One region of the Micromonospora sp. NPDC051006 genome, then DNA from elsewhere that is predicted to be linked to it. Evidence: riboswitches for the same ligand, from Rfam matches in the RefSeq annotation. Region 1 holds a riboswitch; the other holds the start of a gene.
The links. Region 1 has a riboswitch for thiamine pyrophosphate ahead of thiE (thiamine phosphate synthase). Riboswitches for the same ligand answer to the same signal wherever they lie in the genome.

Region 1 (4,204 bases):
GTTGCCGGCCGGGACGGTGTACGTCCCGTCGTCCTCCGGGTGGATCCGGATCACCTTGCCGCGCAGGTCGTTGGTGTTGCCCGAGGTGCGCTGGGCGTCGTAGTCCTGGCGGCCCGGCCGCTCGTCGATCGGCGTGTACGCGCTCGACTCGAACGGGTTCGTGTTGTCACCGGTGGCCAGGTAGAGGTTGCCGGCCCCGTCGAAGGCCATGCTGCCGCCGGCGTGGCAGCAGGTGTTGCGCTGGGTGTCGACCCGCAGCACCTGCTTCTCGCTGGCCAGGTCGATGGTGTCGCCGGTCACCGTGAACCGGGACAGCAGGTTGCGCGCGACACCGTCGTTCGGGGCGTAGTAGAGGTAGACCCAGTGGTTGGTGGCGAAGTCCGGGTCGAGCCGGATGCCAATCAGGCCGTCCTCGTTACCGGTGAAGACGTCCAGGTCGACGGCGGTGACGGTGCTGCCGGTGTCCGGCTTGACGATCTGCACCCGGCCGTCGCGCTCGATATAGAAGACCCGCCCGTCGGGCGCGATGTCCAGCTCCATCGGGTTGCTGGTGTTGCTGTCCAGGGCGACCTTCTCGAAGCTGGCCGTCTTGGAGGCGCCGCAGTCGGCGTCCGCCGCGCCCGCGGCGGTACGGATGCCGCCGAGCAGGTGGCCCAGGAACTCGGGCTCGGCGTACGACTCCCGGGTGTGGCCGCCCCCAGTGTACCAGGACCGGCCGCCGTCGAAGTCCTGGCACCAGGCGATCGGGTGGTCGGCGCCCATCGCGCCGGCGCCCGGGGTGTAGCTCTTCTCGTCCAGGCTGGCCAGCACGTGCACGTCCGGCCGCGGGTTCGTCTGGTAGTTGTACCACTCGTCGAACCGCGACCAGCGGTCCGGCAGCTCGGCCGTGGACGGGTGGGCGTGATCCTCCACCTTGACCGTGGCCTGCTGGTTCGCCGGGTGGTTGGCGAAGTACGCGCCGACCAGGTCGCCGTACCAGGACCAGCTGTACTCGGTGTCCGAGGCGGCGTGGATGCCGACGTAGCCGCCGCCGGCGCGGATGTAGCGCTCGAACGCAGCCTGCTGCTCAGGGTTGAGCACGTCGCCAGTGGTGGAGAGCCAGATCACCGCCTGGTACTTCGCCAGGTTGGCGTCGCTGAAGGCCGCGCCGTCCTCGCTGCTGTCCACGGTGAATCCGTTGGCCGCGCCGAGCTGCTGGATGGCGGCGATGCCGGTCGGGATCGAGTCGTGCCGGAAACCGGCGGTCTTGGAGAAGACCAGGACGGAGAAGGGTTCGTCGGCCGCCTTCGCGGCCTTGGGCAGCGCCTGGGTGACCGTGGTCGCGGCCTGCGCGTCCCGCGGGGGGATCTGCGCGGCGGCCGGTGCCGCCTGCGCGGGCGCGCCGAACAGGGTCGATGCGGCCAGGGCGAATGAGAGCAGGGTTGCGGTGAGTGGTATACGGGCACGACGAGATCGGGACACGCCGCCTCCTATGTCGCGGTGGACAGGGATCGCGGGGGCCGGCTCGCCGAAGACCGTCCCAGATGGAGCCGGTGCGGACACCGTGCCAGGGCGTCCACGCCAGCATTTTGTCGAATCGCTGAACAAATTAATTCCGCTGGATGCATGTCGGGCAAGATGCCAGCGGGTAACGGTTCTGCAACGGCGGGCGACATTCCGAACAGGACCGCATGAAGCGCCCAGCCGGATCCGCCACCGACCCCCGCCTTGGCAGCCCGACGGATCTGTCGTACCGTGACACGCAAGTAACCCACGGGAGCCCGGTGTACCGGGCTGAGAGGGGGGCTGACAGCCCCCGACCGTTGAACCTGATCCGGGTAATGCCGGCGCAGGGAGGAGTGTTGCCGTGCTGTCCCTTGGGCGACTGCATCTGATCACCGACACCCGACCCGGGCGGGACCCCCTCACCGTGGTCCGGGCCGCCCTGTCGGCGGCCCGCGCCGAACTCGTGGTGCAGGTCCGGGTCGAGGACTCCGCCACCGACCGCGAGGCGTACGACCTGGCCCGCCGGGTGCTGGCGCTCTGCGCGCCGTCCGGGGCGAGCTGCCTGGTCAACGACCGGCTGCACGTGGCGCTGGCGGTGGGCGCCGCCGGCGGACACGTCGGCGCCGACGACCTGCCCGTCGGGGCGGCCCGCCGAGTGCTCGGCCCGGCCGCCGTGCTCGGCGCCACCGCCCGGGAACCGGGCACGGCCGCCGAGGCGGTCACCGCCGGCGCCAGCTACCTGGGAGTCGGCCCCTGCCACCACACCGCCACCAAGGAGGGCCTGCCACCGCCGATCGGGGCGGCCGGGGTCCGGGCGGTGGCCGCGGCAGTCGACGTGCCGGTGATCGCCATCGGTGGGGTGACCGCCGCCGGCGTGCCGGCGCTGCGGGCCGCCGGAGCGTACGGGGTGGCGGTGGTCGGCGCGATCTGCGCCGCCGCCGACCCGGCCCGCGCGACCACGGAGCTGCTCGGGGCCCTGACGTGCTGACCGGCCGGACCCCGTCGACGCGATCCGACGACCGGGCCCGGCCGGACGTGGCGGTGGTGGGGGCGGGACCGATCGGGCTGGCAATCGCCTGGCGGTGCGCCGCCCGGGGGCTGCGGGTGGTCGTGCACGACCCGGCCCCCGGCTCGGGGGCGTCGGCGGTCGCCGCCGGCATGCTCTCCCCGGTCGCCGAGGCGTACTTCGGTGAGCGGGAGCTGACCGGGTTGCTGGTGGAGTCCGCCGCCCGCTGGCCGGCGTTCGCCGCCGAGCTGACCGAGGCGACCGGCGCCGACCTCGGCTACCGGACCGAGGGCACCCTGATGGTCGGGTTGACCGGGGACGACCTGGCGGAGGCGCGCCGGCTCTGGGCGTACCAGCAGAGGCTCGGCCTGCCGGTGACCCCGCTGCGCCCCAGCGAGCTGCGCGACCGCGAGCCGGCGCTGGCCACCCGGGTACGCGGCGGGGCGCTCGCGCCCACCGACCACCAGGTCGACCCGCGGAAGCTGGTGCCCGCGCTGCGTACCGCCGCCGAGCGGGCCGGTGCGGTGCTGGTGCCCGCGCCGGTGCGCCGGCTGGGCGAGCTGGACGCGGCCGTCACGGTGGTGGCGGCCGGCTGCGGCGCCGCCGCGCTGGCCGGGCTGCCGGTCCGGCCGGTGAAGGGACAGGTGCTCCGGCTCCGCGCGCCGGGCGGCGTCGCGCCGGGCTTCCGGCACGTCATCCGGGGGTACGCCGACGGCGAGCAGGTCTACCTGGTGCCCCGGGACAGCGGCGAGGTGGTCGTCGGGGCGACGGTCGAGGAACGCCGGGACACCGACGTCTCCGCCGGCGCGGTGCTCCGCCTGCTCCGCGCCGCCGTCGAGCTGCTCCCCGAGCTGGCCGAGTACGACCTGGTCGAGACGGTCGCCGGGTTACGGCCCGGCACGCCGGACAACGCGCCCATCCTCGGCCCGCTGCCCGGCCGGCCGGACGTGCTGGCCGCCACCGGGCACCACCGGCACGGGATCGTGCTCACCCCGGTCACCGCCGACCTGATCGCCGACCTGGTCAGCACTGGCGAGCCCGACCCGCTGCTCGCGCCCTTCCGACCGGACCGGTTCGCCGGCGTGGGCCCGGCCGTCGGTGGAACTGATTCGACGATGAAGGGGGACCGGTGGAACTGACGGTGAACGGGGCCGGGCGCACGCTGCCCGTCGGCGCGACGGTGGCCGACCTGGTCCGCGAGGTCACCCCGCAGCAGCGCGGGCTCGCGGTCGCGGTGAACGGCGAGGTGGTGCCGCGGACCGGCTGGCCGGCGACCGTGCTGCGCGACGGCGACCGGGTCGAGGTGCTCAGTGCGGCCCAGGGCGGGTGAGCGGGGTGACGTTCGAGATCGGCGGCGTGACCTTCACCTCGCGGCTCATATTGGGCACCGGCGGCGCGGCGAACCTGCACGTGCTGGAGCAGGCCATCCGGGCCTCCGGCACCGAGCTGGTCACTGTGGCGTTGCGCCGGGTGGACACCGCGCCCGGCAGCGCCGGTGGCCTGCTGGAGCTGCTGGACCGGTGCGGGGTACGGCTGCTGCCCAACACCGCGGGCTGCTACACGGCCGGCGAGGCGGTCAAGGTCGCCCGACTGGCCCGGGACGCGTTCGACACCGACTGGATCAAGCTGGAGGTGATCGGCGACGAGCGGACGCTCCTCCCGGACGGGGTGGAGCTGCTGCGCGCGGCCGAGGAGCTGGTGGCCGACGGGTTC
Region 2 (4,204 bases), on a different contig from region 1:
CAGCCAGGTCCTCCGGTCCTGACCGAAGGTGGGCTCGTCGCAGACCAGCAGGCGGGGCGCGGTGGCCAGGGCGGTCGCGACGCTCAGCCGCCGCGCCTCGCCACCGGAGAGGGTGTACGGGTTGGCGCCGGCGAGCGCGGTCAGCCGCAGCCGGTCCAGCAGCTCGTCCACCGTGGACCGGATCGCCGCCTCGTGCCGGCCGGTGCGGCGCGGGCCGAGAGCCAACTCGTCGTAGACGGTGCTCGTGACGAACTGGTGCTCCGGGTCCTGGAAGACCGAGCCGATCCGGCCGGCCAGGGCGGGGGCGCGCCAGCGGTGCGGGGGAGTGCGGGCGTCCCGGCCGGCCAGCTCCGGGCTCGCCGTCACCGCGCCGGTGCCCGGCCGGAGCAGCCCGCCGAGCAGCAGCGCCAGGGTGGACTTGCCCACCCCGTTCGGGCCGAGCACAGCGAGCGCCTCGCCGGCGCGTACCGCCAGGTCGGTGTCGGCCAGCCGGGGTGGCAGGCCGAGCCGGTCGGCGGTGAGCAGCAGGTCGCCCGGGGTCGTGGTGGCGCGCCGGGGCGGCACGGTCCGGCCGGGCACCCAGACGCCCTCGGCGGCGAGCGCGTCGCCGTGGGCGCCGAAGACCGCCTCCGGGGTGCCGTCGGCGCGTACGCCGCCGCCGGGTTCGAGCACCACCACCCGGTCGACCAGCGGCAGCGCCTCGGCCACCCGGTGCTCCACCAGGATCAGCGTGGTGTTGGCCTCCAGCGCCCCGGCGACCGCGTCGCGGACCAGCGCGGCGCCGGCCGGGTCGAGGTTGGCGGTCGGCTCGTCGAGCAGCAGCAGGCCGGGGCGCAGGGCCAGCACCCCGGCCAGCGCGAGGCGCTGCTGCTCGCCGCCGGAGAGGGCGGCGGTGGGCCGGTCCCGGTGGTACGGGAAGCCGACCCGGCGCAGGGTCTCGTCGACCCGGGGCCAGATCTCCGCGGCCGGTACGCCCCGGTTCTCCAGCCCGAACGCCACGTCGTCGCCGCAGCGGGCCATCACCAGCTGGCTCTCCGGGTCCTGGAAGACGATGCCGACCCGTTCCCGGTCCTTGCGCGGGTCCAACCCGTCGATCTCGCCGGTGCCCGCCTGCTCGCCGGAGTCCTCCGGCAGCAGCCCGGCGAGCGCGGCCAGCAGGGTGCTCTTGCCGGCCCCGGACGGGCCGAGCAGCAGCACCCGCTCGCCGCTGGAGATCCGCAGATCCACGTCGCGCACGGCCCAGCGCTTGCGCCCGGCGTGCCGCCACCCGAACCCCCGCAGTTCCACTCCGCTCACCGCACCCCCTCCCGCGCGCCGCTACCGGCCCCGTCGTGTTGATCAAGAGGTTTGCGTCAGAAATCGGGACGCCGTTGACGCAAACCTCTTGATCAACGGGTCCGGGGGGAGGGGTGGGGGTGGGGGAGGGGGGAGGAGGTGGGTGGGGGTTAGATGGCGGGGCGTTCGCGGGCGGCGGGGAAGCGATCGAGGACGCCGGTGTTGGCCAGGGCCCGGGTGAGGGCGAGGCTGCCGACCCCGGCGATCACCAGCGAGCTGGCAGCCGTGATCAGGATGTACGGGAGTCGGAAGCTGACCCACGAGGTCTCCGGGTACCAGACGAAGACGTCGTAGATGGCCGCCGCGAGACCGGCCAGCGTGGCGGCCAGCAGCGCGATGGGCGCCTTGAAGTTGCGGTAGCCGAAGGCCGCGAACGCCAGCTCCGCGGCGGCCGCCTCCAGCGGGCCCTGGATGACCAGCGTCCAGCCCCAGCTGCTGCCCAGCGCCACCGAGACCAGCGCGGCGACCGTGAGCGTGAAGAAGGCGGCACCGGGCTTCCGGATGATCAGCCCGCCCAGGACGGCGGGAACCAGCCAGACGCCGTAGAGGACCGCCCGGCCGGGCAGCGGAATGGCGTCGGCGGGACCGTTCCAGAGCAGGCCCCAGGCCCAGAAGATGATGCCGAAGGCGACGGCGATCACCGAGGCCACGACGATGTCGACGGTCCGCCAACGGTTCGTGTCGGGTGGTGTCATGCGAGTGCTCCCAGTTCTGTGGAGGAACCAGGAGAAGACGCACGCCGACGTCCGGTGGAACCGGACGGCGGCGCGGCTGGAGGTCGACCGAACTCCCTGCGCTGGCATTACCCAGATCAGGTTCGAGGGTCTGCGGGCGTGTGCCCGCACTCTCAGCGCTGTGCGCTCCCCTGTCGGATGTGAAGTTGTTCCACAGACGCTAGCACCGCGACCGGGGGCCGGGCGACGCCGGCCGGCCTGGGTAGGCTGCTGATCATGCGGATCGACGCCCGAGGATTCACGTTCGACGTCCGCGCCGGTGGACCAAAGGAGGGCCCGCCCGTCCTGCTGCTGCACGGTTTCCCGCAGCACGGCGGGGAGTTCGACGACCTGACGCCGGCCCTGCACGCCGCCGGCCTGCGCACGTACGCGCCGGACCAGCGCGGCTACTCGCCCGGCGCCCGCCCGGAGGCCGTCGAGGCGTACCGGTTGGCGGAACTGGTCGCCGACGTGGTGGCGCTGCTCGACGCGCTGGGCGTCGAGGCGGCGCACCTGGTGGGGCACGACTGGGGCGCCGTCGTCGCCTGGGCCGTGGCCGCCGCCCACCCCGGCCGGATCCGTACCCTCACCGCCGTCTCGGTGCCGCACCCCGCCGCGATGGCGTACGCGCTGTCGCACGACGCGCATCAGAAGGTCCGCTCGTCGTACATGGTGCTGTTCCGGCAGCCCGGCAAGGCGGAGAAGGTGCTGCTCGGGTTGCGGGCGGCGGCGCTGCGTCGGATGCTCGCCGGGGTCGGCGACGAGGAGCGGGTGGCGGCGTACGCGGAGCCGATGCGTGCGCCGGGCGCGCTGACCGGGGCGTTGAACTGGTACCGGGCGATGTCCCGGGGTGACCTGGCCGCGGTCGGGCCGGTGACCGTGCCGACCACGTTCGTCTGGAGCGACCGGGACATCGCCATCGGCCGGACCGCCGCCGAGGCGTGCGCGGAGCACGTGTCCGGTGACTACCGCTTCGTCGAGCTGCCCGGCGTGACCCACTGGATTCCGGACGAGGCGCCGGCGGCGCTGGCCGAGGCGATCGTCGCCCGGGTGCGGGGCGTGGCCTGAGCCGCGTCCGGCGGTCGTGAGGAATGGAGGAGACATGACGTTGAGCGCCGACGCCTACCTGGCGGTGGTGACCGAGACGATGAACCAGGTCGCCGCGGGCCAGCGGGAGGCGGTGGGCCGGGCGGCGGACCTGCTCGCCGACGCGGTACGCGCCGACGGGGTGGTGCACGCCTTCGGCACCGGGCACTCCGAGGCGCTCTCGATGGAGATCGCCGGCCGGGCCGGCGGGCTGGTGCCGACCAACAAGATCGCGCTGCGGGATCTGGTGCTGCACGGCGGCGCGCCGGCCGATCTGCTCGGGCCGACCCTGGAGCGGGATCCGTCGGTCGCGCACCGCCTCTACGAGCTGGCGCCGGTGCGCCCGGCGGACGTCTTCGTGGTGGCCTCGAACTCGGGCGTGAACGGTGCGATCGTCGAGTTCGCCAGCCTGGTCAAGGAGCGCGGCCACGGGTTGGTGGCGATCACCTCGGCGCAGCACTCGGCGCGGATGACCTCCCGGCACCCGTCCGGGCGGAAGCTCGCCGACCTCGCCGACGTGGTGCTCGACAACGGCGCCCCGTACGGCGACGCGACGTTGCCGCTGCCGGGCGGCGGCGCGGTCGGCGCGGTCTCCTCCATCACCGCGGCGCTGCTCGCGCAGCAGATCACGGTCGAGGTGGTGGCCCGACTGCTCGCCGCGGGGGAGCGGCCCCCGGTCTACCTCTCCGCCAACATCGCCGGCGGTGACGAGCACAACCACGCGCTGGAGGCCCGCTACGCCGGCCGGATCCGCCGCGGCTCCTGACCGCTGCCGGCGGGCGTCTCGCGCGCTCCTGATCCGCCGCCGGCGGGGGCCTCGGGCGCGCCTGATCCGCCACCAGCGGGCGCATCGCGGCGCGGGCGGTGTCCTTTGACGGGGTCGATCATGAGCTGGTTTCGCGGATTGCGCGATCGGGCATTGGCGTTGCTGCCGGCGGCGGGCCCCGCCGGCAGTAGCGTCTGACCGGAGGTAGCGCGTGTCGAAGGAAACCGAGAAGCAGCGTTGGCAGCGCAACTTCGCCGACCTGCTCCAGGAGCTCCGGGTCGCACAGACCGGGGTGCAGATCCTC

Region 2: linked by a shared signal. The riboswitch ahead of ACIBBA_RS28620 (ECF transporter S component) and the one ahead of thiE (thiamine phosphate synthase) in region 1 are both predicted to bind thiamine pyrophosphate.

What each region holds. Positions count from the first base shown of each region.
Region 1 covers NZ_JBITFP010000001.1:191,555-195,758, reverse strand. The annotation lists gene ACIBBA_RS00875 (ThuA domain-containing protein) at 1-1,461, opposite strand, end outside; TPP riboswitch at 1,743-1,852, shown strand; gene thiE (thiamine phosphate synthase) at 1,847-2,473, shown strand; gene thiO (glycine oxidase ThiO) at 2,470-3,630, shown strand; gene thiS (sulfur carrier protein ThiS) at 3,621-3,821, shown strand; gene ACIBBA_RS00855 (thiazole synthase) at 3,818-4,204, shown strand, end outside.
Region 2 covers NZ_JBITFP010000026.1:28,836-33,039, forward strand. The annotation lists gene ACIBBA_RS28615 (ABC transporter ATP-binding protein) at 1-1,296, opposite strand, end outside; gene ACIBBA_RS28620 (ECF transporter S component) at 1,446-2,030, opposite strand; TPP riboswitch at 2,106-2,212, opposite strand; gene ACIBBA_RS28625 (alpha/beta fold hydrolase) at 2,286-3,116, shown strand; gene ACIBBA_RS28630 (sugar isomerase domain-containing protein) at 3,151-3,900, shown strand; gene ACIBBA_RS28635 (DUF6328 family protein) at 4,112-4,204, shown strand, end outside.